Regions from separate parts of the Gordonia sp. AC31 genome, predicted to be linked through region 2. Evidence: predicted binding sites of a transcription regulator. Region 2 holds the regulator's gene; each other region holds the start of a gene.
The links. Region 2 encodes LexA, which represses DNA repair genes until DNA is damaged. Its sites were predicted from a motif close to CGAACANNTGTTCG; they were not measured.

Region 1 (7,344 bases), on a different contig from region 2:
CAGGCGCTGGTGGTCTCGGGCTGGGCGCACGACCTCGTCGCCGACCGCACGACGGTCCGCACCCGCAGCCCCCGTGTCCAGGCGATCTCCGACGACGACCGGCAGATCGCACGCGACCCCATGGCCCGGTCGGCGCGCATCCCCGAAGTCGCGTTCGACGCGGCGCGGTCGGCGTTCGCCGCCGATCGTCCGGTGATCTTCAGCGTCCCGCGCCGGGGTTACGTGCCGTCGCTCGCATGCACCCGCTGCCGCGAACACGCGCGGTGCCGGGCCTGTCACGGACCGCTGCAGCTCGATGCCGACCAACGGTTGAGCTGCCGATGGTGCGGACGGCCCGAACGGTCCTTCCGTTGCCCGGAGTGCGGCAACACCTCGGTGCGCGCGACGGTGACCGGTGCGCGCCGGACCGCCGAGGAGCTGGGGCGTGCTTTCGCCGGCGTGCCGGTGCTGACCAGCGGCGGCAACACGATCCTCGACGAGATCGAACCCGGCGCACGGCTCGTCGTCGCGACGCCTGGCGCGGAGCCGGTGGCCCCGGGCGGGTACGGCGCCGCGATCGTCGTCGACACCTGGGCCCAGCTCGACCGGGCCGACCTGCGTGCCGAGGAGCATGCGGTCCGGCGGTGGATGGCGCTCGCCGCGATGGTGACCCCGCACGGTGACGGTGGGCGAGTGGTCATCGTCGCCGACTCGGCGCTCGCACCCGTGCAGGCCCTGATCCGTTGGGACCCGGTGGGTTTCGCGTCGATCCAGTTGCAGGAACGCGTGGAACTCGGATTCCCCCCGGCGGTGACGATGGCGTCGGTCGACGGGCCGACCGGGGTGATCACCGACTTCGTCGAGCACCTCGAGTTACCCTCCGATGCCGATGTTCTCGGCCCGGTGCCGTTGCCGCCCGGCGTCCGCCCCCCGGCCGGCAGTGCCGAGTGGGAGGCCGCCGCGGACGACGAGATGGATCGCATCCTGGTGCGGTTGCCGCGCAAGCACGGACGGCTCCTCGCCGAGGCGCTCGTCGCGGGACAGGTGCGCCGCAACACACATCGACAGACCGGGCCGATCCGGGTGCAGATCGACCCGCCTACGATCGGATGAATGCGCATCGTTTTCGCCGGTACCCCCGAGGTCGCCGTGCCGTCGTTGCAGGCCCTCATCGACTCGCCCTCGCATGAGGTGGTCGGGGTCATCACCCGGCCCGACGCCGTGTCAGGCCGCGGCCGCAAGGTGATGCGGTCACCCGTCGGGCAACTCGCCGACGAGCATGCGCTCGAGGTGATCACCCCGCGCCGGTTGTCGGAGCCGGAGGTCGACGACGTGCTCCGGCGCTGGGCTCCCGACTGCGGTGCCGTCGTGGCCTACGGCGGGCTCGTACCGCCCGGACTGCTGGACCTGCCGCGCCACGGTTGGATCAATCTGCACTTCTCGGTGCTGCCCGCCTGGCGCGGTGCCGCTCCGGTCCAGGCCGCGATCGCCGCCGGCGACGAGGTGACCGGGGCCAGCACGTTCCGGCTCGAGAAGGGTCTTGACACCGGTCCGGTCTTCGGGGTGCTGACCGAGACCATCCGACCCACCGACACCAGCGGTGATCTACTCGGGCGTCTCGCCGATGCCGGGTCGGGACTGTTGCTGTCCACGCTCGACGGCCTCGAGGCCGGCGAACTCGCCCCCGAACCGCAGCCCACCACGGGGGTGAGCCACGCGCCTAAGGTCGAGGTCGAAGACGCGCGGATCCGCTGGGAACTGCCGGCACACATCATCGATCGCCTGATTCGCGCCTACACGCCCGCACCCGGACCGTGGACGAGCCTCGACGACGCGCGGATCAAGGTCGGGCCGGTGTCGGTCGCGTCGACCGACGCTCCCGGTCTGCCCGATGCGGTGCGGGACGGCGGCCTGGCGCCCGGTGCACTCGCCGTCACGAAGAAGGCGGTGTTCGTTGGAACCGGTTCGCAGCCGGTGAAACTCGGCACCGTACAGCCGCCGGGGAAGAAGCCCATGCCCGCCGCCGACTGGGCTCGTGGCGCGCGCCTGACCGACGGGACGGTCCTGGGATGAGCGGCAAGTTCCGGCAGAAGGACCTCGATCCCGCGCGCGTGGCCGCCCGCGACACGCTCCGCGCGGTGCGCGAACGCGACGCGTATGCCAACCTCGTCCTGCCGAAGATGCTGCGCGACAGGAAGATCGAGGGACGAGACGCTGCCTTCGCCACCGAGCTGGCCTACGGGGCCGCGCGGGCCCAGGGTCTACTCGACGCGGTGATCTCCTCCGCCGCGAAACGGCCGGTCGCCGACATCGACGGCACGGTTCTCGACGTCCTGCGCCTGGGCACCTATCAGTTGTTGCGGACCAGGGTCGGTGCGCACGCGGCGGTGTCCACGTCGGTCGACCTGGTGCGCGCCGAAAACGGGATGGGACCATCCGGTTTCGTGAATGCGGTGCTGCGCAAAGTGTCGCAGAAGGACGAGGACATGTGGGTGGAGGAGCTCGCCCCCTCGCCCGCGGCCGATCTCGTCGGCTACCTCGCCTTCCAGTACGCGCATCCGCGGTGGATCGCGGAGGTGTTCCGAGATGCGCTCGGAGGCTCGGCGGGACAACTGCAGGCGGCGCTGGCCGCCGATGACGAGCGACCGCCGGTCCACCTCGTGGCGCGTCCCGGGCTCATCACCGCCGAAGAACTCGCTCTCACCAGCGAGGGCGAGGTCGGCGACTACTCCCCGTACTGCGTGTACCTCCCGGGCGGCGATCCCGGCGACGTCGCCGCGATCCGTGAGGGGTACGCGGGTGTCCAGGACGAGGGCAGTCAGCTGATCGCCCGTGCGGTGACCGTGGCCGAGGTCGCCGACGACGGTGGGCGGTGGCTCGACATGTGCGCCGGCCCCGGCGGGAAGGCCGCATTGATCGGTTCGCTCGCCGAGATCGACGGTGCCCGACTCGATGCGGTCGAGGTGTCCGAGCATCGCGCCGGCCTGATCCGCAAGGTCGTCTCCGACCTCCCGGTCAGCATCCATGTCGCCGACGCCCGGTCGAGTGGGCTCGACCCCGGTTGCGACCGCATCCTGCTCGACGCTCCGTGCTCGGGCCTGGGCTCGCTTCGCCGACGACCCGAATCCCGCTGGCGCCGGACCAATGCCGACGTCGACGAACTCGTCGTCCTGCAGAAGGAGCTCCTCGCCGAAGCGCTGCGTCTCGTGAAACCCGGTGGCATCGTGGTCTATTCGACATGTTCGCCGCACCCGGCCGAGACGACGGCGGTGGTGGCCGACGTCCTGGCGTCGACGGACGGTGTGCGCCAACTCGACGCCCGCCCGTTGGTGACGGTGGGCAAGCTCGGCCCGGACCTGTTGGGCGACGGACCCCACGTTCAACTCTGGCCGCATGTCCACGGCACCGACGCCATGTTCCTGGCGGCGTTGACGCGGGACTAGTTCCGGGTCAGGACGTTCTGCTTTGCACGAGGGTGGCGAGCGCAGCGGTGACCGAACCCCAGCCGTCGTAGAACCCGAGCTCCTCATGGCGGTCACGATCGGACGGACTCCGATGGCGCACGACGACGCTGTACTCGGTTCCGTCTGCGTGCTCGGCCAGAGAGATCTCGGCGGTCATGGGGACCGGAGCCGGCTCGGCAGGGCGCCACGAACTGTCGACGGCATTCGTGAACACCAGGCGCTCGTGGAGATCGACGACGAGGAAGACGGCATCCATGTGTGGGACGAAAGTGGTTCCGTCGTCGCTCATCCGGGTCACGAGCCCACCGCCCGGTTCGGGTTCGAGGCGGTCGACGCGGGTGACGGTCGGAGCCGGCGTCCACCACTTGGCGAATTTCTCCGGCTGGGTCCACGCCTCCCAGATGCGCTGTCGCGGAGCACCGATCACCCGGTGCAGGGTCAGGTCGAGTTCTGGGTCGATCATGGTGTCTCCTCGGTGTCGGTCACGAAGTCTTCGAGACGGTCGGTGCGTTCGGTCCACACGGTGCGCTGATGTTCGAGCCACGTCGACAGACGGCGCATACGGCGCCTGTCGAGGGTGCACATCCGCGTGCGTCCGACCTTCTTGGTCAAGACGAGCCCGCTGTCCTCGAGCACGCGGAGATGCTTCATGAACGACGGCAGGGTGATGGGGAAGGGGTCGGCGAGTTCGCCGACGCTGGCCGGCCCACGCCCCAGGCGTTCGACGACGGCGCGGCGCGTCGGATCCGACAGAGCGCCGAAGATCTCGTCGAGTGCGACCGAACTGTGTGCCATAAGGCTAAGTGTTGCAGGTCCCATCGCTTAACTCAACGGCTAAGTGAAAATCTGGCGTCGGCCTTGTGGAAAGTACATCGCCAAGTGCTGCTTTTGAGATACTATCGAATGTATGTACGAGGACTCTTCGGGCGCAACTGGCCTCTTGGCTACCGAGCATCTACGGTCCATCGTGGGTGGGCTGTCGGCAATGCCGGTGGGTCTCGAGGAGGCGGAGTCGGTGGATCGGCTCACTCTTCTCGAGGAGATCAAGTCGGCATGCACGGCGGCCCAGGTGCGTGAGACCGCGAATCTCGACGCGTTGCGCGCAGCCGACGAAGCCGCACGGAACGTACCGGAGCGCCGGCGCGGTCGCGGACTCGCCGCCGAGATCGGTCTGGCGCGCAAGGTCTCGCCCCGAAAGGGAAGCCAGTGCCTCGGATTCGCCCGCGCCCTGGCGCACGAGATGCCCCATACGATGGCGGCACTGACTTCCGGTGTGCTCACCGAGTGGCGGGCCACGATCCTGGTACGCGAAACCGCTTATCTGACACGTGAAGCGCGTGAGGAGATCGACCGCCGGATCTGCGCCGATCCCGCAGCGCTGGTGGGGGTGTCCGACCGCGAGATCGAGGCATCGGCCAAGCGCCACGCGTACGAGCTGAATTCCGAAGCGGTGGTGGCACGTAAATCGAAGGCCGAGAAGGACCGCCGCGTCAGCGTGCGACCCGCGCCGGATCTGATGACGCAACTGTCGGTGCTGCTGCCGATGGCGGACGGGATCGCGGTGTACGCCGCGTTGAAGAAGCACGCCGACTCAGTGGTCGGACAGGACGACCGAAATCATGCACAGGTCATGACCGACACCCTGGTCGAACGTGTCACCGGACGCGCTGTCGCAGAGCCGACACCGATCGCGCTCAATGTCGTTCTGTCCGACCGGTCCTTGTTCGGCCTAGACGATTCGGCCGCCGACGTCCACGGATACGGACCGATCCCGGCGACGGTCGCGCGGCTGCTGGTGGCCGATTCGGTGTCGCCCGAGGGGGAGACCGCCTCGACGATGCGGAAGTTGTACGCGAGACCGTCCGATGGCGCGCTGGTGGCGATGGAGTCACGGGCACGAGCTTTCCCAACCGCTCTCGCCCAGTTCATCCGGATGCGTGACCAACGGTGCCGGACTCCCTACTGCGGTGCACCGATCGTCGAGATCGACCACGCCACACCGCATCGGCGCCACGGCCCGACGAGCGCGGTCAACGCTGATGGAACCTGCGTCCTGCACAACCGCGCCAAGGAGGCCCGCGGTTGGTTCTACGACGTGAAGATGGTGGACGGCGTCCGTGTCATCGACGTGATCACCCCGACCGCGCGACGACACCGCAGTGTCGCTCCACCCGCTATCGGGCATCAACCGCCAGGACGCAGCGGCGTCGAAACCAGCCTGATCCAGATACTCGCGGCGTCGTGATTGTGGATGGCGAACGCGCAGTCCGGTGATGCTGTACTAGGTTGTTCGTCGTGGCGGTCCGCCACGTCGTTGTCGGTGCAAACTCGGGGGTTTGTATGGCTGAGCGGTTCGGTGTCGAGGAGCTGGGTGTCATCACCGGCGTGGGCGATGCGCTCGCTCGATGCTCGTCGGAGACACGGGCTCTGTGGACCGGAAAGTCCGCCTTCGACGATGCGTCGGGGGCGATGCCGGCATCGGCCATCGGTGCGGCGTGCGCCGGGAAAGACGACACCGTCCGCTCACTGCTGGGCCGCGCGGCGGCGAGGATGGACCAGGTGTCGCAGACCTGCTACCAGGCCGCCGGCGACGTCGCTTATACCGAGGAGTCCCTGGCCAGCGGCTTCCGTGCCATCAGCGAGTTTTGATGTCGCGTCCGTCGCGTTCCGTCGTCAACGGCTGGGACCTGATGTCTTTGGATGCGGTCGCGACTGCGCTCGACGCGGCCGTGGATGACCTGAGGGATCTCACCCAGAGGATGGCCGAAGCGCCGATGAAAGCGGGTGACTCCAAAGGGTGGGTGGGGGACTCCCAACGCGGTTGCGAGACTCGCACCGACTCCGATCGGACCGAGATCAACAAACTGGGGTCCGACCTCACCCGCGCCGCCACTGTCCTGCGGGATACGTCATCTGCAATCAGTCCGAATCGCACCACCGCGCTGATCCGAGCGCTCGGACTGGAACGGGACGAGTTCAGCGTCGGCGACGATTGGACGGTACGAGACACCCGAGACTATGCGGCCGAGCTCACGGGCGTGGAGGCGGGAAGTGCGACCGAGCGCTCGATTCTCGACGCTCAGGCCGCCCGGGCGGAGGAGGCCAAGACGGCGACCCTCTTGTTGCAATCCCTGGCCGATCAGATGGGCGAGGACGATCGCAACGGGGCGAGAGTTCTCGCGGCAGCCTTTGGCGATGCCGAAGGTAATGCGCCACTCGCGTCGAGCTACTCGCCGGGCCAGGCGAGCATCGATGTCCAGGCCATCATGAGTGGTAGTGCCACGAAGGAGCAGCGGGATCGGTTCTTCCGAGCCACCAGCCTGACCGCGGAACAGCGGGCCGCGTTGGCCCGAGGGGACTTCGCGGAGATTTCGAAGGAGCAGTTCGATTACCTGAAAGCGATCTACACACCGAGTTGGGGTGGTGGACCCGAAGGACAGCCGCTATCTCTTGATGCCCTGAAGTCGTTCGGCGACAGATACATCGGCGCAGAGCGAGAGAACCTGAAACGAGGTCTCGGCGACGGCGTCTATCTGTTGGGGAACCCGAACTTGCGGACCAGACAGACCGATTCGAATTCGATCGCCGAGGTCTTGGGAACAAATTCGCCAGTCGTGGCAGGAGGATTGAACCAACTCCCGGCGCCGATACGGGACCTTCTGAGCGGTCCGGCAGCGTCGAAGGCGAGCATCTCCAACGATCCGTCTGGCGTAGACGGTAGCCGGATGATCGAGGTCACCCGGCTCGGCTCTGTTGACGACTTCAACGACCTCATGGACGTCTTGGAACACCGGTCAGAGGACTCGGGTCTCGCCTCGTACGGGTTGCAATCTGTTCAGCTGGGCAGCGATGTCGACAGGGCTCTCATCGCGCGCGCCGGTGAAATCGCGGCGGGCGACGA
Region 2 (7,344 bases):
TGGGTGTTCTCACCGAACTCGGCGCCATCACCGTCCCGCGCGAGGGCGGGCCCCCGCGACTGACCCCGATCGGCCGGTCGATGTCGCGGATCCCGGTCGATCCCCGGGTCGCCCGGATGCTCATCGCCGGACACGAACTGGGTTGTCTCGACCACCTTCTCGTGATCGCCGCCGCGATGTCGCTCCCCGATCCACGGGAACGGCCGGCCGAGCACCGGGAGGCCGCCGACGCCCAGCACCGGCGCTTCGTCGTCCCGCAGTCGGACTTCCTGTCCTACGTGGAGCTGTGGCGGTACCTCGGCGACCAGCGCAAGGAGTTGTCCGGCAGCCGCTTTCGGCGCATGTGTGAGCGCGAGTACCTCCACTTCCTGCGCATCCGGGAGTGGCAGGACCTCCACCGGCAGCTGACCGATATCGTCAAGGACCTCGACTGGTCGGTCGCGCCCACCGAACTCGACGCGGACGCCGTCCACCGATCCATCCTGTCCGGGTTGCTCAGCAACATCGCCGCCCGCAACACCGAGGGCCGCGAGTTCACCGGTGCGCGCAACACCACGCTGATGATCTTCCCCGCCTCTCCGCTCGCCAAGAAGCCACCCGCCTTCATCATGGCGGCCGAGGTCCTCGAGACGTCGCGCCTGTTCGCCCACACCGTCGCCGGGATCGATCCGCTGTGGGCCGAGAAACTCGCCGGGGATCTGGTGAAGCGCACCCACAGCGAGCCGCACTGGTCGGCGAAACGCGGAGCGGCGATGGCCTACGAACGCGTGACCCTCTACGGGGTCCCGCTCGTCGCCCGCCGGCGCGTCGACTACGGCCCCATCGACCCGGTGGTCTCCCGGGAGCTGTTCATCCGGCACGCTCTCGTCGAGGGCGATTGGCGGACGCAGCACGCCTTCTTCGACCGCAATCGCACGCTTCTCGAGGCCGCCTCGGACGTCGAGAACCGCACGCGCACCCGGGGTCTCGTGATCACCGAGGACCAGCTCTTCGAGTTCTACGACCAGCGGCTACCGGCCGAGGTCACCTCGGCCCGGCACTTCGACACCTGGTGGAAGAAGGCCCGCCGGGCCGAACCGGATCTGCTGGATCTGCGCCCCGAGGACGTCACGGGAGGCACCGACGTCGCCCCCACGGACTATCCCGGCGCCTGGCAGCAGGGCGACACCCGACTCGAACTGCGCTACCGGTTCGAACCGGGCGCACCCGACGACGGCGTCACCGTCGTGATCCCGCAGGCACTGCTACCCCATGTCCGACCGGCCGGCTTCGACTGGTCGGTCCCGGGCATGCGCGCCGAACTGGCCACCGCACTGGTCAAGTCGCTGCCGAAACAGCTCCGCAAGAGCATGTCGCCCGCGCAGCGGTTCGCCGAACTCGCGCTCGGCCGGCTCACCCCGCGCAAGGAGCCGCTGGCCACCGGGCTGGCCCGCGAGCTCTCGGCGATCACCGGGATGCGGGTGACCGCGGGCGATTTCGACACCGACCGGGTACCGCCGCACCTGCGCATGCATTTCGCGGTGGCCGACGACTCCGGGCGGATCGTCGCCCGCGCCGACTCGTTGCCCGAACTCCAGCAGACCGGAACGCCCGCGGCGCCGAAGACGGTGTCGCGCACCCTGTATCGGACCTGGACCGCAGACGGGATCGGTTCGCTCGCCGAGCAGACGACGGTCGATGTCGCGGGGCAGCGGCTGACCCGGTACCCGACGATCGACGTGGTCTCCGACGAGAAGGGCCACGCGCGGGGCGTCGTCGTCGTCGATGCGGCGAGCCCCGAGACACGGGACCGCCTCCTGCGACGCGGGATCGTCGCCCTCCTCGACCTCGCGATACCTCCGCTGCACAAGCGGATCGCCGGCTCGCTGAGTCCGGTCGAACGACTCGCCCTGAGCCAGAGCCCGTACTCGACCATCGAGGCACTGCTCGCCGACTGCACCCGCCGGGCGACCCGGGACACGGTCGCCGACATCGACGACGCAGAGCTCGCCGCGGTTCGCTCACCGCAGTCCTTCTCGGCGCTGCTCGAACAGATCCGGCCACGGGTCGCCGCGGCCGCACCGGACTACTTCTCGCTGGCCGTCGCGGCCCTCGAACGGATGGCCCCGCTGCGGGCGGCGATCGACCGGCACGCCGGTTCGCTGGCTGCCGACGACGTCGCCGAACAGGTCGCCCACCTCGTGTTCGATGGATTCGTGGCGGCCACCGCGCGACGCCACCTGGAGAATCTGCCGCGCTATCTCGACGGCGCGCAAGCACGTCTGGAGGCACTACCCGCGTCCGCGGCACGCGACCAGGCCGGGGTGGCCGCCGTCGATCGCGCCGTCGAACGGTGGGCCCAGCGCATCGAACAGGTACCCGAGCACCGGCGGGCGGTGGTCGACGACGAAGCGCAGTGGCTCGTCGAGGAGTTGCGCGTGGGGCTGTTCGCCCAGCGTCTCGGTACCGCGTTCCCGGTGTCGGAGAAACGGGTCCTACGAGCTCTGGACCGACTCGGCTGACACGGGTTCGGCGAGCGCGCTCCCGGTACCCGATGCCGCCTTCAGGTCGTCGATCTCGCGCTGGAAGTCCTCCACCGAGTCGAACGACCGGTACACCGAGGCGAAGCGCAGATACGCCACCTCGTCGAGATCGCGGAGCGGACCCAGGATGGCGAGTCCGACCTCGTTGCTGGGGATCTCGGCCGATCCACTGGCGCGCACCGTGTCCTCGACCTGCTGGGCGAGTTGCGCGAGCGCGTCCTCGGCGACGTGGCGGCCCTGACAGGCTCGCCGCACGCCGCGCATGACCTTCTCCCGGCTGAACGGTTCGGTCACGCCGTTGCGTTTGACCACCGCGAGCACGGCGCTCTCCACGGTCGAGAACCGGCGACCGCACTCCACACAGGAGCGACGGCGGCGGATGGCCTGCCCTTCATCTGCGACACGCGAGTCGATGACCTTGGTGTCGTCGTTCTTGCAGAAGGGGCAGCGCATCGTGTCCTCACGCAGGTCGCGGGACGCTGGAACGCACCCGAAGCGTGCGCCCCGCCGCTTGTCGGCCGGCCCCTGTGACATCGAGGATACCGCCCGGCCTCAGCGGTACCGGGGGGTGAGCAGGGGCTGGCCCACCTGCAGCGCGCTCGACCCCAGATCGTTCATCGCGACGATCTCGTCGATCACGACCTCGCGCGGCATCTCGGGTGCCACCCGGCCGGCGATCGAGCTGAGCGAGTCCCCCGAGCGCACGTGGACGACCTCGGCACTCACGGCGGACGGGGTCAGCGAGTCCGAGTAGTTCTGGCCCACGACACCGAACACCCACACGACGAACGCCAGCCCGACGCCGGCGAGGAGCGCGACCGCGGTGCGGCGGCGGCGACGGAACACCGCCGCGTCGGGTCCGACCGGGCCACGCCCGCGCACCCCGACCGAAGAGCCACAGTGGGTACCGCCCACCCGCGGGGTCACCGGCGACGCACCCCGCGGTCGGGTGCCGGCCGGCCGGTTGTCTACCGGGCGGCCGCCGTCGGACAGCGGGGCGCGCGTCCGGACCCGATCGGCGCGGTCGGTGGGGGGCCGGACAGCGTCGGGACGGTCGGTGCGGACGGGAGCGACGAGAGTGGCGGTGCGCATGGTGCCCTCCGGTGTTCTGGTGTCTGGATCGTGCGGGGTGTGGCGGTCGGTGTTCGAACATCGATCAGATGTTCGATGCACTGATGTTCGAATTTGTAGCACGACGTCCCGACAAAGTCTCGCGACACATCGAACAAATGTTTGAGGTGCCGGTCGCACTCCGCTAGGCTCGGACCCGGCGCAAGCCATCTACCAGCACGTTCCGAAGACGAGAGGAACCGAACATGAGTGACACCGGCGATAGGCGCGGCCGAGCGCGGGGCGCCGACGACGAGGCCCCGTTCGACGCCGCCGCCGCCGAGGCCTCACTCACCCCGCGACAGGCCGGGGTCCTGGAGGTGATCCGCCGCTCGGTGCGCGAGCGCGGTTATCCGCCGAGCATCCGGGAGATCGGCGACGAGGTCGGCCTGGCCTCGACGTCGTCGGTGGCCCATCAGTTGCGGACGCTGGAACGCAAGGGGCTGCTCAAGCGCGACGCGAACCGTCCCCGTGCGGTCAACATCGCCCCGAGTGACACCCCGTCGCCGGACACCCCGACGGCCGGCCAGCTTCCCGAGCCGACCTTCGTGCCGGTTCTCGGCCGTATCGCGGCCGGCGGTCCGATCCTGGCCGAGGAGGCCGTCGAGGACGTCTTCCCACTGCCCCGTGAGCTCGTCGGCGAGGGATCGCTCTTCCTGTTGCGCGTCGTCGGCGAGTCGATGATCGACGCCGCGATCTGCGACGGCGACTGGGTCGTGGTCCGGCAGCAGAACGTCGCCGACAACGGCGACATCGTCGCGGCCATGATCGACGGCGAGGCCACCGTGAAGACCTTCAAGCGTCAGGGCCCGAACGTCTGGCTCATGCCGCACAACGAACTGTTCGATCCGATCCCGGGCAACGATGCCGTCATCCTCGGCAAGGTCGTCACCGTGATGCGGCGAGTCTGACCTCTCCACCGACCGAACCGTCGAGCACCGCCGCGGCAGCCTCGCGCGCCGCGGCGGGATCCGAGGTGGCCAGGGCAGCCTCGGCGGCGGCCCGGCAGTCCGGTGCGGACACCTCGCCGAGCCGGGCCCCCACGGCCGCGGCAGCAGCCGGCGCGCTGGACAGCGAGGTGACCCCGAGACCGACGAGCACGCAGGCGAGGTTCGGATCGGCGGCGGCCTCGCCGCACACCCCGACCGGCTTTCCCTGACGTGCACCCGCTGCCGCGACACCCGCGATGAGGCTCAACACGGCCGGTTGCCACGGGTCGGTCAGTCCGGCGAGATCGGCCGACATCCGATCGGCCGCCATCGTGTACTGGGTCAGATCGTTGGTGCCGATGGATACGAAGTCCACCTCGGCGAGGACGGCTTCGGCCAGGATCGCCGCCGCGGGCACCTCGATCATCACCCCGGCGACCAGACCACGGCCGCGGACCTCGGCGGCGAAGGTGCGCGCCTCCGCCGGCGAGGCGATCATCGGCGCCATGACCCACGGCGCGACGGCCGACCCCGACGCGGCCTGCGCGATCGCGTCGAGCTGATGCGCGCGGATCTCGGGGTGCGCCAGCGCGATCCGATCGCCCCGCACGCCGAGCGCTGGGTTCGATTCGTCGGGATGGGTCACGAACCGGAGCGGTTTGTCGGACCCGGCGTCGAGGGTGCGGATGACCACCTTCTGCCCGTCGAACGCATCGAGCACCTCCCGGTAGATCGCGGCCTGCTCGTCCACCGACGGTTCGTCGGCACGCTCGAGGAACGCGAGTTCGGTGCGGAAGAGCCCGACGCCCTCGACGGGGTACCCGGCCGCGGCGCGTGCCGACGATCCGTCGGCGACGTTGGCGAGCACCGCCACGGCCACCCCGTCGGCGGTCTGCCCCGGACCGGTCCAGCCGGCGACGAGTGCGGCATGCCGCCGATCCTCGTCGACGCGAGCCCGGGCCGCCTCCGCATCGGGCTCCACCTCGATCCGCCCGGTGCTGCCGTCGACGAGAACGGTTGTGCCGGGCTCGATCTCGTCCAGGTCGGCCACCGCCACCACGCACGGGATCCCCAGCTGGCGCGCGATGATCGCGGTGTGGCTGGTCGGTCCGCCGAGGCGGGTGACGAGGGCGATGGTGCTCGTGGGGTCGAGGCCCGCGGTGTCGGCGGGCGCGAGGTCGTCGGCGAGCAGGACCGACGGCACCTCCGGAGTGGGCACACCAGGTTCGGGTAGGCCGAGCAGTTCGGCGAGGACCCGGTCGCGCACGTCGTTGAGATCGGTGACCCGCTCGGCCATCAGTCCGCCGAGCTTGGTGAACACCGCCGCGAACTGTTCGGTGGCCGCGACGGCAGCGGCCTCGGCGGGGGCGCCCTTGCCGATGAGCGCGGTCGCGGCACCGATCCAGCCGCGGTCCTCGGCCAGGCCCGCCGTCGCGGCGAGCACCTCGGCCGTCACCCCGGTGTTCTGCGACGCGCGCGTGCGCAGCCGCGCGGCGACGGCGCCGGCCGCGGTGGCGAAGCGCGTGACCTCGTCGGCGCGCCGTTCCTCGGCGATCTCCACACCGACGCCGAGCTTCTCCGGCGAGTGGTCGGGTCGCTCGCCCGGCCACAGCGCGGGACCGTGGGCCAACCCGCCGACCACCGGGGTTCCCGTCAGGATCTGCGCCATCGTCTTGCCTCTCACTCGACTACCGATGTGACCACCGTTACAAAAAGTGCTTGACTTGTCAACACAAACAGGCGTAAACACAATTACTACAACATCCAATCCCACACGCCTCAACAAGCGGGTTGGTCGAAACCGGAGATCGGAGCGGTGTGTACGCCGAGGAGAGACAACAGGCGATCGTCGACGAGGTGCGACTCGCGGGGCGGGCATCCGTGGCCGCGCTCGCCGAGAAATTCGACGTCACCAGCGAGACCGTCCGACGCGATCTCGCGGTACTGGAACGCGCCGGACATCTCCAGCGGGTCCACGGCGGCGCCGTGCGCGCCGAGATCATGCGCACCCTCGGCGAGCTCGGGATCGACGAACGGGAGTCGAGCCAGATCGAGCAGAAGACCGCGATCGGCCGGGCGGCCATCCGGTTCCTGCCGCCCGACGGCGGCTCGGTGCTCTTCGACGCCGGCACCACCACCTACCGCGCGGCCGAGGCGACCGCTCCCGATCGGAGGCTCACCCTGTTCACCAACAGCCTGCCCATCGCCGGCCTGCTCGCGGGAACCCATCCCGACGGTCTCCATGCCCTCGGCGGACGCGTACGCGGTCTCACCCAGGCGACCGTGGGCGTCGACACCGTGGACGCGCTTCGCCGACTGCGCGTGACCACCGCCTTCATCGGGACGAACGGCCTGAGCGAGGCCCACGGGTTGTCGACACCCGACCCCGACGAGGCCGCGGTCAAGGCGGCGATGGTCGCAGCCGCGCAACGGGTCGTGGTCCTTGCCGACAGCTCGAAGATGGACCGCGAGGACCTCACCTCCTTCGCCGGACTCGACGACGTCGACGTCCTCATCACCGACTCCGGGATCGACCCGGCCTATTCGGCGGCCCTGTCCGCGCGTGGCGTCGAGGTCGTGATCGCATGATCGTCACCGTCACCGCCAACCCGAGTCTCGACCGCACCCTCGAACTCGGCGCACCGCTCGCCCGCGGCGAGGTGCAGCGCGCCGGCGTGGTCCGCACCGAGCCGGGCGGCAAGGGCGTCAACGTGGCCCGGGTCGTCGCGGCCGCGGGCCTGGCCACCCGCGCACTGCTCCCGGCGCGGCCGGGCGACCCGCTG
Region 3 (7,344 bases), on a different contig from region 2:
AAGGGGCCGCAAGCGTATCTACGCGAACTCGCCTTCCGCGACTTCTACGCCGACGTGCTGTTCCACTGGCCACATAGCTTGTGGCACAACTGGAATCGACAGTTCGACGGCATCGACCTCGACACCGACAAGAAGGCCTACGAGCGTTTCGACGCGTGGAAGGCAGGGCGTACCGGTTTTCCGCTCGTCGACGCCGGGATGCGTCAGCTCGCGGAGACCGGGTACATGCACAATCGGGTGCGCATGGTGACCGCGTCCTTCCTCGTCAAGGACCTGCACCTGCCGTGGTGGTGGGGAGCGGAATGGTTCCTCGAGCAGCTCATCGACGGTGACATGGCGTCGAACAACCACGGCTGGCAGTGGGCCGCCGGTACGGGAACCGATGCGGCGCCGTACTTCCGGGTGTTCAACCCCGAGGCGCAGGCCAAAAAGTTCGATCCCGACGGCGAGTACATCCGACGCTGGGTCGGTGACGTCGACGCCGACGACTATCCCGAGCCGATGGTCGATCACAAGGCCGAGCGTGAGGAAGCGCTCCGGCGTTTCGGCCAGATCTAGCTGACCTCAGAGGACAAGTCCGTCAGAATGGTGGCGGGTTCTCGAGGAAGTCGCGACGGTCGGCTTCGAGTTCGGCCTCGCGTCGTTTCTTGTTTCGGGCGCGTTCTTGTCGCCGGCGGGCCAGTTTGGCGTCCAGTCGGCTGTGCGTGCGCTCCGGGTTGTCGTCGGAGGTGATGACGTGTGGTGTGGGTGGGGCTTGGGCGGCTTGCTCGAACCGGATCCGCCGCAGGTTCGGGAAGGTGTCTTCCAGCGTTTCGGCATCCCCGGGCAGGGTGACCCCTTCGGGGGTCTCGTAGTCGGTGACCAGGCGGCCGTCGTCGTCGCGGTACTGCACATCAACCCAGTCCCCGTGGGTCTTCATCAGGTGACCGGGACGGCATTTGGCGTTGAGGTTCTCACTCGACGTCGCCCCACCGCGGGCGGGGTCGGTGTGGTCGTACTCGGTGACGTGGTCGAGATCGCACGCGAACGCTGAACGAGTACAGCCGGGTTCGGTGCAATACCCGTCCCGCACCCGCACGAAATCGGCGCACGACGTGGTGGGCCGGTACCCGTTGCCGGGATGGGTCGCCGGGTAGACCACTGCGACCGATGCGGCGGTGGCATCGGTCGAGTCGCCGAAGTGCGTTGCGGTGGAATGATTCTCGCTGTCGGCTCGGGTGTCGTCGGCTGGTGCCGGGCGTTGCGCGCTCCGCCGCTGGTCATCGTCGTTGGTGCTGGGGGCGACGTAGGTGGGTTGGGTGCGGGCGGGGGTGACCGGGGTCAGGGTGGCGTCCGGGCGGGCGGCGAGGTCACGGACGTGTTCGTCGCTGATGATGCCGTGTTCGTCGAGGAACCCGACCCCGGGTGCCCCGGCCAGGGTGGCGGCATCGGTGACCACGTGGATCACGATCTCGGCGCGGACCGCGTCGAGGACGCTCTGTGGGTCCGGGATGTCGGCAGTGCACGGCTGTTCATCGTCGCACTGGCAGTCGAAGCTGGTGCGGGTCAACAGCGCGAACATCGCATCGGATCGTCGTATCCCCTGGGTGCGGGCATCCCGCTTGCAGACCGTGTCGGCGAGGATGGCGACGGCTTTGGCCGAGATCCGCACGTTTTCCGCCGACATCACGGCGGTGAGTTCGGCGGTGCCGTCGGGCAGTTCGTGGGTCCACACCCCACGTTGATCCATCGCGTCTTGGCGGCGTTGGCGTACCGCGTCGGGGTCGTGGCGGAACACGAGGCGGTCGACCATGTCCCGCAGGCGCGCCCGATCCCACACACCTGTTCGGCGACGCACAGTGTCGGCGATCTCGGCATCCAACGCGGGGGTGATCGGGTCATCGGTAGGGATCAGTTCGGTGCGGGAGATGACCAACCGGATCTGCCACTGCGACAGGACCCCGTCACGCAGGGTGTCGGCAACCTCGGGGAGCCGATCCCGCAGCGCGATCGCCTCATCGATCAGGGTTTCGGCATGCCGTCGCGACACCCCGGCCTGGCGGGCGATGCGGGCCGCGCAATCGGCATGGCCGTCCATCACGAACCCGGACGCGCTGGTGGTGATCAGGCGGTCGGTCATCGCTGCGATCGTCTGATACTGGTGCCAGGCGAGGTAGGACTCGCCGCGCCGGGTGGCGTCGAGGCCGGCCATCAACATGACCATGTCGGACTCGGCGGCGTGGGCAGGATCGACCCCGGCGACGAACTCGCCCGGTAGATCGATCCACGCCTTCACCACGCCCCCCGACGCCTGTCCACCCACCCGCTGCGACCAGGTGATCCGTTGAAAAACAATGTAAACCCGACCACCGACAATTCCGGATGAGTCTCCACAGGAGTGACATCGTTGTCGACGAAATAGATTCTGGGCGTTGCGGTATGGTGCCGCCCGGGTTGTCGATGGCTGAGATCGTCGGGTCGCCGAGTGGTTTCGACACGGCGACTCGCCTAGCGGCTCGTTGCCGGCTCAACCAGCGGGGGTGGGCGACTCGCCTAGCGGCTCGTTGCCGGCTCAACCAGCGGGGGGCGACTCGCCTAGCGGCTCGTTGCCGGCTCAACCAGCGCAGGGGGGGTATCGGCTCGACCAGCGGAGGGCGCGGCGAAGGGTCCTGTCACGCATCGCAACAGGACCCTTCGTGACGCTCGCAAGCTCGCTCCTCAGGGATCGGAGGGTGACGCTCGCAAGCTCGCTCCTCAGGGATCGGAGGGTGACGCTCGCAAGCTCGCTCCTCAGGGATCGGAGGGTGACGCTCGCAAGCTCGCTCCTCAGGCTCAGCGGGCGAGCTTGAGTACCTCGCCCCAGCCGATCCGCGAGCCGGTGCGCAGGATGGACCGCTGGTAGATCCGCGCGGCGATCCAGGTGGCGGCCGCGCACGCGGCGCCCATCAGGCCGAAGGTGACGATGATCTGGACGGCATCGGTGTCACCGGTCGCGATGCGCATCGGCATGAGTGCCGCGCTGAACGGCGGTATCCAGCTGAGCACCTCGATCAACGTCGAATCCATTGCCTGCACACCGAAGATGCCGGAGTACAGCACCGCGACCGCGAGGAATGTCAGCGGCGCGGACGACGAGTTCAGCTCCTCCTGCCGGGAGACGATGGCCCCGGTTGCCGCGTAGAGCGAGGAGAAGAACAGGAAGCCGAGGAGGAACCAGGCGATCACCGCCGCGAACATCCCGATGGCGGCGCCCGGAAGGGTGAGGATTCCGGTCGCGGTGCCCGCGATCAGCGCGGTGGCACCGAGCAGCACCACCTGCCCGAGGGCGACCACACCGATGCCGATGATCTTGCCCCACAGCAGATGCAGCGGCTTGATGGTCGCCAGGAGCAGTTCCACGACGCGCGACGTCTTCTCCTCGACGACGCCGACGGCGACCATCGTGCCGCCCATCATGATCGCGGTGACGAGCAGCACCACCCCGACCATCGCGATGAGCAGGCGCTGTCCCTCGTCGGGGTTGTCCGGTTCGGTCTGCGAGACCGAGATGTCCACGGTCGGCAGGGTGGCGGAATCGACACCGCGTTCGGCCAGTGCCGCAGAGAGATTCGCCTGCGACACCGCGGTGCGGATCGGGCCCTCCACAGCCGGTTCGAGGCTGTCCTTGGTGATGATCACATACGATCCCGGCGTCTCTCCGGGCACCAGCGCGGCCTTCACGTCGCCGCTGTTGACCCGATCGCGTGCCTGTTCGACGGTGTCGGCCGGCTCGGTGGCGATCGTCGTGCCGGAGGCCTCACCGATGGAGACGATGGATTCGGTGACGGCGGCCGGCTGACCCACGACGGCGACCTTCTCGACGTCGTCGCCGCCGGAGAACAGGTTGATGATGATGGACCCGGCGACGATCACGATCATCAGCAGCGCGGTACTGACGACGAAGGACTTGGTCTTGGCGCGCGTGGTGATCTCGCGGCCGGCGACGAGTCGGATCGCCTGTGCGGCAGATGCTCTCGGATCGGAACCGGTGGTTGCCACCGGGGTGTCGGGTAGCGTGGTCATGCGGAAACCACCTCTCGGAACAGGTCGGTCAGGGACGGGGTCGAGGTCGCGAACCGGTGCACCGGCCCGTTCCGGAGGGCGGTCGCCAGGATCAGCTGATCGTCGGCGATATCCGGGTCGATCAGCAGGCGGGTCGTCTCGCCGTAGTCGACGCCGCGGACACCGGGCAGGGAGTCGGCCCACGCGACATCGGCACGCGGCCCGGTGATCTCGAGGGTGATGCCCTCGCGTGCACGCAGGTCGTCGACCGTGCCGAGGGCGCGCATCTCACCGCGCGCGATGATGCCGACACGGTTGCAGAGCCGCTGGACGAGGTCGAGTTGGTGCGAGGAGAAGATCACCGGGATGCCCTCGGCTGCCTTCTCTTTGAGCACGTCGCTCATCACGTCGACCGCGACGGGGTCCAGGCCGGAGAAGGGCTCGTCGAGTACCAGGACGCTGGGATCGTGGACCAGGGCGGCGGCGAGCTGGACCCGCTGCTGGTTGCCGAGGCTCAGGTCGGCGACGTTGTCGTCGTGGCGGGCGCCCACGCCGAGGCGGTCGGTCCACCGCTTGACGGAGTCCTGCGCCTCGGCCGCCGACATCCCGTGCAGCCGTGCGAGAAAGGTCAGCTGTTCGCCGACTTTCATCTTGGGGTACAGGCCTCGCTCCTCGGGCATGTACCCGATTCGACGACGCAGATCGAGGTCGATCGGCTGGGTGCCGAGGCGAACCTCTCCGGCATCGGCGGCCAGCACGCCGAGGATTATGCGCATGGTGGTGGACTTGCCGGCGCCGTTGCTGCCGACGAACCCGAAGATCTCACCCGGGTCGACGGAAAAGGTCATGTCGCGCAGCGCGATGAGGTCTCCATACCGTTTGTGGAGCCCGTCGACGATCAGTGGTGCGGTCATTGCGCACTCTCCTCACTGGGAATGGTTGTCGTATCCGATGGCAGTGCTTCGAGATCCTCGGGGTCCGGATCCGCCATCCACCAGGCGGTGAGCATGGTCGGTACGCAGATCGCGGCCAGGACGAGCGTGATGAGCAGGATGGCCGATCCGTAGACCGCCTGGCCGGACACCTGGTCGTCGAAGCTGAGGACGACCAGCACCGCGTACGGGATGAACATCAGGCTGTACAGAACGGTGAAACCGATGGAACGCGCCGAATTGCGTTGCGCCACCTGGATCTCATCGAGAGCGGTGACCGGCGTGTCGGCGATCGACCCGGTGACGATCCGCGTCAGGTACAGGGTCGTGATGATGCCGGCGAGTCCGATCAGGAAGGGCACCAGAAAGATACCGGTGTCGAAGAACGCGAGAATCGAGCTGAGGATCAGCAGGATGGCGAAGAACGCCTGCACGAGCACGAGTCGTCGATAGGTTCGCCGGGTGCGCCACGAGGTGAGGCGGTGTGCGTTCTTGTCGTTGAACTCCTGGTGCCGGCGGCCCCGCCACTCCTCGTAGCGGCGCCAGAGGGCGGGTGTGGCCTCCTCGGGGATGGCCGAATTGGGGTCGTTCATCGTTCACCTCCGGACTCGTCGGTGTGGGTGGCTGGGTGCAGTTCTTGACGGGGCGACGATTGGCGCCGGTACAGCGCCGACGACATCGCCTCGAACTCGTGCCGGCTGAACACCGCCTCCACCGGTAAATCGAAGACGTCGCAGATGCGGAACGCCAGGTCGAGGCTGGGGTAGTTGTCGCCGCGCTCGAGTGCGCCCACCGATTGGACGTTGATGCCGACGACTGCGGCGAGTTCGGCCCGCGACATCCGACGCTCCGCCCGCAGCACGCCGATGCGGTTGTAGATGGGGAGCTTTTCCCCACGGCGTATTGGACTCACCTGACTCAGTGTTGTGAAAACACAACACCTTGTCAAGTGGTGACAACTACGCCGTGTTCCCAGAAGAGCGTAAGGGCACCCCGAGCAGCTCGGCCGCGACCCGTGCCGCCTCCCGCCCGGCGCGATTGGCCCCGATCGTCGAGGCCGACGGGCCGTAGCCGAGCAGTTGGATCCGGGGATCGGCGTCGACGACCGTCGCGAGGCGGCCGGCCATCGTGATGCCGCCACCCGGCGCGCGCAGGCGTAACGGGGCGAGATGGTCGATGGCGCTGCGAAAACCGGTGTTCCAGAAGATGACGTCGACATCCAGGTGCTCCGGGACGTCCGGGTGATCGGGGGAGTCGCCGGATGGTCCGTCGCAGTCCCAGCACACCCCGGTCTCGGTGATGCGTGTGAACATCGGGCGCCACGCGAGGATTCCGTCGCGCTGCGCGGCCGCGATCGCGGGGGTGAGTGCCAGCCCGGTGACCGACACCACCGAGGTGGGTGGGAGCCCGGCGCGCACCCGCCGTTCGACGCGGGCGACGGCCTCGCGCCCCTGCTCGGGGGTGAACGGTTCCGGGTTGAAGACGGGCTCGCGCCGGGAACACCAGAACGTCTCGCTGCCGGGCGCCTCCCGGGCGATCTCGATCAACAATTGGATGGCGGAGATGCCCGCGCCGACGACCAGGACCCGCTTGCCCTCGAACTCCGCGGGCGAGGTGTAGTCGTGCGTGTGCAGCTGCCGGCCGCGGAAATCGGCGGCCCCGGGGATATGTGGGATGAACGGACGGTCCCAGGTGCCGGTGGCGTTGACGATGAGTTTCGAGGTGACCGACCCGCCGTCGCCCAGCTCGGCGCGGAAGCCGTCGTCCTCGCGGCGCACGGCGCGCACGTGCACGGGTCTATGCACGGTCAGACCGAACTTCTCCTCGTACCGCCCGAAGTACTCGGGGACGGCGGTGGCCGCCGGGAGCTCATCACAGTCCAGGCCGAGAGCCTCGACGAGGCCCCACCCCGGCAGGTCGTGGACGCGGTTGGCGGTGGCGAGGGTGAGCGTCGGCCACCGGAACTGCCAGGCCCCGCCGGGCCCGGGGGCGTGGTCGAGCATCTGGTAGCGATCGCCGAGGCCGAACCGCTCGAGAAAATAGGCCGCCGACAGTGCGGCCTGTCCGCCGCCGATGATCAACACATCCGAGTGCGGTGCGGGCGCTGCGCCGGCCGGGGAGATCTGCACGTCCCCACCTTGTCACGACGTGTCGAATGGGTGCGGTGGGTAGGTTGGGGCCCATGATTCACTCCACCACCGACGGGGCGGTCGTCACGATCGAGCTGGACCGGGCCGACAAGCGCAACGCCCTGAACGACGAGATGCTCGCCGGCCTGTCCGATGCGTTCGACGCCGCCCTCGCGTCCGGCGCGCGCGCCATCGTGGTGACCGGGCGGGGGCCGGTGTTCAGTGCCGGCGCCGACCTGTCCGGTCCCGTGTACGAGAAGGGC
Region 4 (7,344 bases), on a different contig from region 2:
AGCCCCATTGCGTCGTCTGTGCCGTGTCGATCCGCGCGTCTGGTGCGTCGGACACGAGCGGGGTCAGCTTCTCCAGTGCGCCCCAGTCGCGCACCCAGTCGTCCTGCAGGTACGTCGAGACCGCCGATGCGGACGTGGTGGCCTCCGAGATCCCCAGCAACCCGCCGTCCACGCCGGCCTGCCACGTCTTGGACTGGGAATTGGTCAGCGGATAGTCACCCAGGATGCGCCACTGCGGGACCTGGGCGACACCGTGGGACACACCCATCGGCCGCTGGCACGGGAAGTGCGACGCCACCCCGAAGTCGATGAGGGTGGGTGCCGTCGAGCCGACGACCGCCTGCAGCGTCTGCAACCGCGGTGCGCGCGGCGGGGTGATCCCGATGAACTGCTTCTCGCCGAGGTTGTTGTCCTGCAGCGACAATCGCATCACGGTCGCACGCGGCGGGGCGGCCGACATCGGTACGCGCATGTTGCGCCAGGGCATGTTCAGGATCACGGGACCGGGGTCGATGGGCAGGATGTCGGGGCCGACCTGTTCGAAGTTCCCGTCCGCACCCGGGCGGCCGAACTGCACCACCATCTTCTGCCCGAAGTTGCGTACGCCGAAGGTGTCGATGGTCGAGACGGCGCCCGCGGTGCTGAACACCAGCAGCGGTGACGCCGCGCGGTCGGCGGGCAGGTCGTACCAACCGGTCGTGAGCCGGGCCTCGCCCGGATACCCGTAGCTGCCCAGGACCGGCGTGGTGGCGGGGTCGAGCCCGTACGGCAACTTGGCGGTGGAACCGTTCACGGTCTCCGGTCCGCGCCCGCCGGTGGTCCCGGCGCCCAGCCCGCCGGTGATCGCGAACGGGCGGGCCATACTCGCCGACACGTTCATCTGTCCGGGGCGCTGGCTACCCGGCTCGGGCTGGAGGTCGTCGGGAATCCCGTTCGGGGAGAACCCGACCGGGTTCTCGCCGCGCAGCGCCTGCGTCGTGGTGGCGCCGCCGGCCGGGGTGAGCATGCCGGCGTTGGGATCGAGTTCGACGAGGACATCGTCGGCGAGGCCACAGCTGTTGCCGCGCAGCGTGTTCAGGTTCTCGGCGAGTGCGGTCGACGCCGGGTACCGGGTCACCGCGGCTTTGGCGAACAGCAGTAACTCCACGATCACCAGCAGACCGGCGATCACCGCCAGTGGTGAGGAGGCGAGAAAGAGCCGTCGGCGATCGGCTCGGGTCTCGCCGGGCCCGGTGTCGGCATGTGCGAGACCGCGATTGGTCACGTAGTCCAGCCGCAGGTGTTGCCAGACCGCGACCGCGGCCGCGATCACGGCGAGGATGAGGAACAGCGTCGACGCCTGGTAGCCGGCGATGACGGGGGCGCGATCGAACCAGGAGATGCCGTATTCGTAGAGGAACGGCCACGAGTTGTAACCGGCCATCGCGGCGGCCATCGCGAACAACAGTCCGGAGACGAAGACCGTCAGGTTTCGCGCCGAACGCGCCGCCGACTGGGCCACGGCGACGGTGGCCGCCGCCGCGATCGCCGCCGCCAGCCCGGCGAGCACGCCGAACTGGATGGTCCACTTGGTCGGCGTGAACGCGAACAGGAGGAGGGTGACCCCGACGGCGCCGATGAGACGCCAGACGGGTCCCGGGTCGACTCCGCGAATCCTCGTGCGCCGCAACATGACCGCGACCGTGACGAACAGGCCGGCGAGCAGCAGGAGCAGCGGTACGCGACGGGTGAGGGCGCCGTCGTCGGTGACGACCGAGATGAAGTAGTACCGCAGGAACTCCTGATGCCAGGAGATGACCGGCCCGACCGAGTAGCGCAGCTTGATCGCTTCGAGGACGGTGGCCAGGGTCTGATCGCGGAACACCACGATGAGCACCACCATGCCGGCGGCGGCGATCGGCGCGAGGAGGGCGAGCGTTGCCGCCCAGCGGGATCCGTCCATCCGGTTCCGTCGGTCGATGAGGATGTGCAGCAGTGAGCGGGCCGCCACCAGCAGGATGGCCACGCCGACGACGCCGTGCGGGGCGAGCGCCAGGGTGAAGCCCGCGACTAGGGCGGCCAGTGCCGCGGGCAGGAGCCGCCGGGTCGCGATGGCGTATTCCGCTGCCCACCAGGTCAGTAGCGAACCGAGGACGATGATCCCCTCGCTGCGCAAGCCGCTGCAGAACGGCAACCAGAACGCGGTGAACGTCAGGGCGCCCGCCCAGATGGCCCACGAACTGCGCCGTACCGCGGGGCCGAGGCGTGGCAGCAGCACCCGGCTCAGGACGAACCACGACACGAGTCCGGCGACGAGTTGCGGGATGTGCATCCACAGCACGGACGGCGAGACCGACGACCACGCCGCAAGGAAGCTGTAGTACCAGTCGAACGGTGCTTCGGGGATGCCGTAGAAGCGGTAGTAGTTGGCGAGGTAGCCGAAACCGTCGGCGGTACGGCCCATGTTGAGGATGTAACCGTCGTCGGGCGAACCGGCCCCGAGGACGCTCCAAACCAGCAGGATCGCGGTGACGACCAAGTCGCTGGCCCGGGGTTTCAGTGAATGCCACCACGAGCGGGTGCGCGCGCCGATCCGCCGGTGGTACCCGCCGATGCGGTCGAGCAGCCCGAGCGCGACGACGGCGACGAGTACCGACAGCGCGGCGAGCACCATCACGATGATCTTGAGGATCGACGGGGACGACTCGTACCGGTTGTCGATGGCCACCTGCACGCGCAGGCCGTTACCAGCGGCGTCGCGTGCCTGTTCCGGGCTGAGGTTGCTGAAGATGCCGTCGACCTGCGGGCGGCGGTCCGGCGGCAGGGTCGTCGACTCGCCGAGCCCGACGAACTGCGCACCCGGGCCGGTGGGGGCGGAGAAGATGCGCAAGTCCGAACATCGGCTCAGGTCGGCGCGGGAGGCGGTCGCGGCGAGACTGTTCCGGAAGGTCACGGTGATCGCGGCGTCGGTGGCGGTGACCCACAGCGACGACGACTTCGAGCGTGGTGCATTGGTCGGCATCGTGGCGAGGACCACGCCGTCCGGTGCCGACGCCAGCGTCGCGCACGGAATGCGGGCGTCGAGGGTCTGCGGGGTCTGCGCGATGAGCGGCGCCATCACCGACGACGTGTCGGCGTTCAGATCCTGCCCGGCCGGCCACTCGAAACCGGCGTCGACGGCCTTGACCGGCAGCAGCGGGGTGAGGGCACACAGCACGATGCCGGCGATCCCCGCCACGATCGCGATCCACCGGGCGGTGCCCGCGGAAATCCTGGTCCCGTGCCCCGACGATTCCGGCCCCGACGAGGACGGTTCGGCGGAATCCTCAGGCGAGGTCGGGGCTGTCACAGGCACGGTGCCTCATCGTAAGCGACGTCCCCCGGGGTACCTAGGGCCCACCCCGCGGCTCTGGAGGTTGGTGACGGCCTCCGCAGGCTCCGGTCTCCCTCTGGGAGCAGTAAGTGGGCCCGCTCCGAGCACAACAGTTCTTTCGCAGTCCACGACGGCCGTCAGGCCACAGCTGCTGAGGGGCGGCCGGAGCTTGCGGAGGGCGCGTCAACCCCCTGCTCCCTGAGGAGCGTCCGGAGCTTGCGGAGGGCGCGTCACGAAGGGTTCCGCACTGCAAAGACAGTTCTCGCCCGCGGGCGGACACTACCAGCAACCACCGACAATTTAAGGTGGCAACTCCGCGCAGCAAAGATTCTGTTGGACAACGTATTTCGAGCTGCCGTTTACCCTTCTTTCGTGTACAGTCGAACGTACATTCGCAGCACGGGTTCTCGGGGGAGGTGACCGTCATGTTCGATTCCCAGCAGGTCGTCGGCACCGACGCGCCTTCGCCTCGTGTGGTCGAGTTGGTGGCCGATCTCCACCGCACCCTCGACAAGTTGCAGACCGTGGATCTGTCGCCGTGTACCGATGCCGAACTCGCTGAGGTGGCCGCGGAGACCGAACGCGCCATCGCTCGTCTGACCGTTGCCGGTGACCGGCAGATCGATCAGGCCGTCGCTCGCGACCTGCCCCGCAAGGCCGGCTGCCGCACCCTCATGCAGTACATGACGCACCAGCTACGAGTGTCGAACCCGATGCGCCGCCGTAAGCAGATGGACGCCACCGCCCACCGGACCAGCCTCGGCGGCGAGGTCCTCCCACCCGAATACCCCTGCCTCGCCGAAGCGTTCGCACACGGCGCGGTCGGCACCGCGCACGTGCAGGCCGCATTGGATGTCCTCGACCGCATCCCGGTCGCCGTCGACCACGACATCAAGGTCGCCGCTGAGCGGCAGATGGCCGAGATCGCCACCGACCACACCCCCGCTGAGATCACCCAACTCGGTGCCCGCCTGCTCGCCCACCTCGACCCCGACGGCACCCTGACCGACGACACCGACCAGAAACGACGCCGCGGCCTGTGGATCGGTCGGCAACGCGCCGATGGCACCGCCAAGATCTCCGGCACCCTGACACCCGCACTCGCCGCCCGACTCACCATGATGTTCGCCGTGTGGGGCAAACCCGGACTCAACAACCCCGACGACCCCGCCTCGCCCAGCGGGCCGGCCGGTGCCGCCGACCCCGACGCCCTGGCCACCGCAGCCGACCGCGACGGCCGCACCCTCGCCCAGTCCAATCACGACGCGCTCGACGCTGCACTCGCCGCAGGTTTCGCCGACGGCGCACTCGGCACCTCGCACCGCGGCCTGCCCGTCCAACTGATCATCAAAGCCGACCTCGGCGACCTCGTCCGCGAAGCCGGACTCGCGACCACCGCCACCGGAACCCTGCTGCCCATCCGGGACTTGATCGCGATGGCCGGTGACGTCCAGCCGTGGTTGGCGATCTTCAAAGACGCCACCACTGTGCCGCTGCACTTCGGGCGCGGCAGACGTCTGGCCACCCGCGAACAGCGCCTCGTCTCTTTCGCCCGCCCCGACGGGGAAGTGTGCTCGGCACCCGGGTGTGATCAGCCCGCCACCCAGGTCGACATGCATCACGCCCACAGGGATTGGGCCAAGGGCGGTCTCACCGACATCGACGACCTCGCCCCGGCCTGCCCGCGACATAACCGGATGGTCGGTGACCAGCCCGGGCAGTACACCACCCGCATCGCCCGGTCCGGACCCGACGAAGGCCGCTGCCTGTGGCGGTTGAACGCCGAACCCGGTGCACCGCCCAACCCCGAGCGCCTCAACCGCCGACCCGACATACCCCGGCGGTTCGCAGAACACCTGAACACCGTGCGCAACGAGATCCACGGACCTGCCACCAGGTCCGGCGATGACTCGCGCCCAACCCTTCGTGACGCGCCCTCCGCAAGCTCCGGGCGCTCCTCAGGGAGCAGCGGGCGCCCCGATGCCGTCGGCTACGGCGACCGCGGCCTCCGTCTCGAACTCGCTTATCGCGAACTGGTCCATCCGCGAACACCGCCGGAGCACCTCACCAGCCCACCGCTGACCCCGGTCGAAGCAGAACTCGCACGCATACTCACCGACCACCGGTGACGGCAAAGCAGATCGCCTCGCCGACTACCACCGCGGCGACCGGGCCGCCTAACCGTCAGTGCCGCAACGGCGCGGGACTCCACAGTCCGCTGCGGGTGGCGGTGCCGGTCTCGATCTCGGCGAGCGTGTCGACGTCGCCGTATGGCTCGTAGCGTTCGAGGGCGCCCCAGTCGCGTCCGATGTCGGCCATCAGATAGGTCGGCACCGCCGTCGCCTGCTGGGAGACCTCGAGCCAGCCGAGGGGGCCGCCGCCGAAGCGGTTCTGCCACGCCGACACCGCGGCTGCCAGGTCTGAGCCCGGCTTGATGCGCCACTTCGGGATCTCCGCGACCCCGACGTCGTGGGTGAACGGGCGCTGGCACGGGAACGCCAGGCCCGAAGTCCAGTCGATGTGGACCGGATCGGTGCTGCCGACCACGTCCTGCAGGGTGTCCATCTGCGGGATCCGTGGCGGGGTGAGCACGATGAACCGGTCCTCGGCGAGGTTGTCGTCGGTCGCGACGATCCGCACGGCGGTGGTGTCGGACGGCAGCTCGTCGGTGTTGTAGCGCAGGTTGCGCCACGACGGGCGCGGGCCCGGGTCGATGAGTTCGGTGTCGCCGGCGGCCTCGAGGTCGGCATCGCGGGTGTCGGGACCGATCGGGTCCGCGGTGTACTCGAGCATCACGTTCGGATTGTCGTACTCACCGGCCACCGACATCGTGAGCAGCGGGCGGTCCCGCCAATCCGGCGGCAGCGCGTACCACCCGGAGGTGAGGCGGGCCGGGACCTGGTCGAGCTTGGAGTAGCTGCCCATGACCGGCGTCGAGGCGGGATCGAGGAAGAACGGGAGCGCCGCGGTACTGCCGTTGATCCCGGGTTCGGCGATCTCGCCGCCGCCGGTACCGCCGGGGTTGGAGTTGACGATGTCGGGGGACTGCCAGACGTCGCCGGACAGGACACCCAGCGACCCCTCGCTGGCCGTCGACTCGAGTGCTGTCGGCACACCGTTGGGGAAGAATCCCGAGGTGGACGGCGCGCTGCCCGGTGCGGGCGGCGGTCCGCCGAGAGGGTTGGGCAGCGTCGGGTCGACCGGGCGGAGCATGTCGCGGTCGGGGTCGGACTCCACCCAGACCTTGTCGGCCATCCCGCACGGGTTGCCGGCGACGGCGGCGAAGTTGGACCGGGGTACCGAGTACGACGAGCTCTGGTGGATTCCGGCGAAGATCGCGGTGACGATCTGGAAGACGACCACCGCCATCGCCAGATAGGCCAGCGGGGCGGCCGCCATCGAGGCGACCAGTCGTCGGTACCACCGCTGATGCGCGGCGTCGGCGCCGGTGGATTCCTCGACGTGCGGATCGGTCCCGGTGAACGGCTCACGGAAGTGGAACCACAGCGCGACCAACAGCAGGGCGAGCGCGGCGTAGAGCAGCACGCTGCCGAGCATGATGCCGCCGATCTTGACCTGCTCGACGCCCCACGGCATGCCCCACGCGGAGTAGTAGTAGTACGAGTTCGGCGCGGTGAAGGCGAGACCGCCGATGAATAGGACGAGCGCGCAGAACAGGGTGCGGTTTCGCCTCGAGTGCATGGATTGCTGGCTGGCGGCGATGGCCGCGATCGCGGCGAGGGCGGCCGCGATTCCGGCAAAGACGCCGAAGTGGTGCGTCCACTTGGTGGGCGTGAACATGAGGAACACCAGCGATGCGAAGGTGATCGCGACGATGCGGCGGGTCGGGCCGATGGCGGTGCCGGGGATGCGGTTCTTGCGGACCAGCACTGCCGCTGAGACGACCAAGCCCAGGATCATGGCCAGTACCGCGAACCGACGGGCGATGGAACCGTCGGCAGAGAAGGCGAAGAGCGCCGAGTAGCGACCGA

Region 1: the regulator LexA is predicted to act here: its motif matches at 4,344-4,357, upstream of Q9R39_RS17540 (DUF222 domain-containing protein).
Region 3: the regulator LexA is predicted to act here: its motif matches at 2,309-2,322, upstream of Q9R39_RS09480 (DUF222 domain-containing protein).
Region 4: the regulator LexA is predicted to act here: its motif matches at 3,734-3,747, upstream of Q9R39_RS12310 (DUF222 domain-containing protein).

What each region holds. Positions count from the first base shown of each region.
Region 1 covers NZ_JAUZVK010000015.1:46,708-54,051, forward strand. The annotation lists gene Q9R39_RS17515 (primosomal protein N') at 1-1,092, shown strand, start outside; gene fmt (methionyl-tRNA formyltransferase) at 1,093-2,052, shown strand; gene Q9R39_RS17525 (RsmB/NOP family class I SAM-dependent RNA methyltransferase) at 2,049-3,422, shown strand; gene Q9R39_RS17530 (SRPBCC domain-containing protein) at 3,430-3,906, opposite strand; gene Q9R39_RS17535 (helix-turn-helix transcriptional regulator) at 3,903-4,238, opposite strand; gene Q9R39_RS17540 (DUF222 domain-containing protein) at 4,429-5,688, shown strand; gene Q9R39_RS17545 (hypothetical protein) at 5,784-6,092, shown strand; gene Q9R39_RS17550 (hypothetical protein) at 6,092-7,344, shown strand, end outside.
Region 2 covers NZ_JAUZVK010000004.1:255,502-262,845, reverse strand. The annotation lists gene hrpA (ATP-dependent RNA helicase HrpA) at 1-2,501, shown strand, start outside; gene nrdR (transcriptional regulator NrdR) at 2,475-2,975, opposite strand; gene Q9R39_RS07155 (LysM peptidoglycan-binding domain-containing protein) at 3,075-3,614, opposite strand; gene lexA (transcriptional repressor LexA) at 3,839-4,543, shown strand; gene Q9R39_RS07145 (phosphoenolpyruvate--protein phosphotransferase) at 4,521-6,230, opposite strand; gene Q9R39_RS07140 (DeoR/GlpR family DNA-binding transcription regulator) at 6,380-7,150, shown strand; gene Q9R39_RS07135 (1-phosphofructokinase family hexose kinase) at 7,147-7,344, shown strand, end outside.
Region 3 covers NZ_JAUZVK010000006.1:109,278-116,621, forward strand. The annotation lists gene Q9R39_RS09475 (deoxyribodipyrimidine photo-lyase) at 1-558, shown strand, start outside; gene Q9R39_RS09480 (DUF222 domain-containing protein) at 581-2,278, opposite strand; gene Q9R39_RS09485 (ABC transporter permease) at 2,812-4,041, opposite strand; gene Q9R39_RS09490 (ABC transporter ATP-binding protein) at 4,038-4,934, opposite strand; gene Q9R39_RS09495 (hypothetical protein) at 4,931-5,545, opposite strand; gene Q9R39_RS09500 (helix-turn-helix transcriptional regulator) at 5,542-5,865, opposite strand; gene Q9R39_RS09505 (NAD(P)-binding domain-containing protein) at 5,912-7,081, opposite strand; gene Q9R39_RS09510 (enoyl-CoA hydratase) at 7,135-7,344, shown strand, end outside.
Region 4 covers NZ_JAUZVK010000008.1:187,683-195,026, reverse strand. The annotation lists gene Q9R39_RS12315 (arabinosyltransferase domain-containing protein) at 1-3,334, opposite strand, end outside; gene Q9R39_RS12310 (DUF222 domain-containing protein) at 3,778-5,481, shown strand; gene Q9R39_RS12305 (arabinosyltransferase domain-containing protein) at 5,537-7,344, opposite strand, start outside.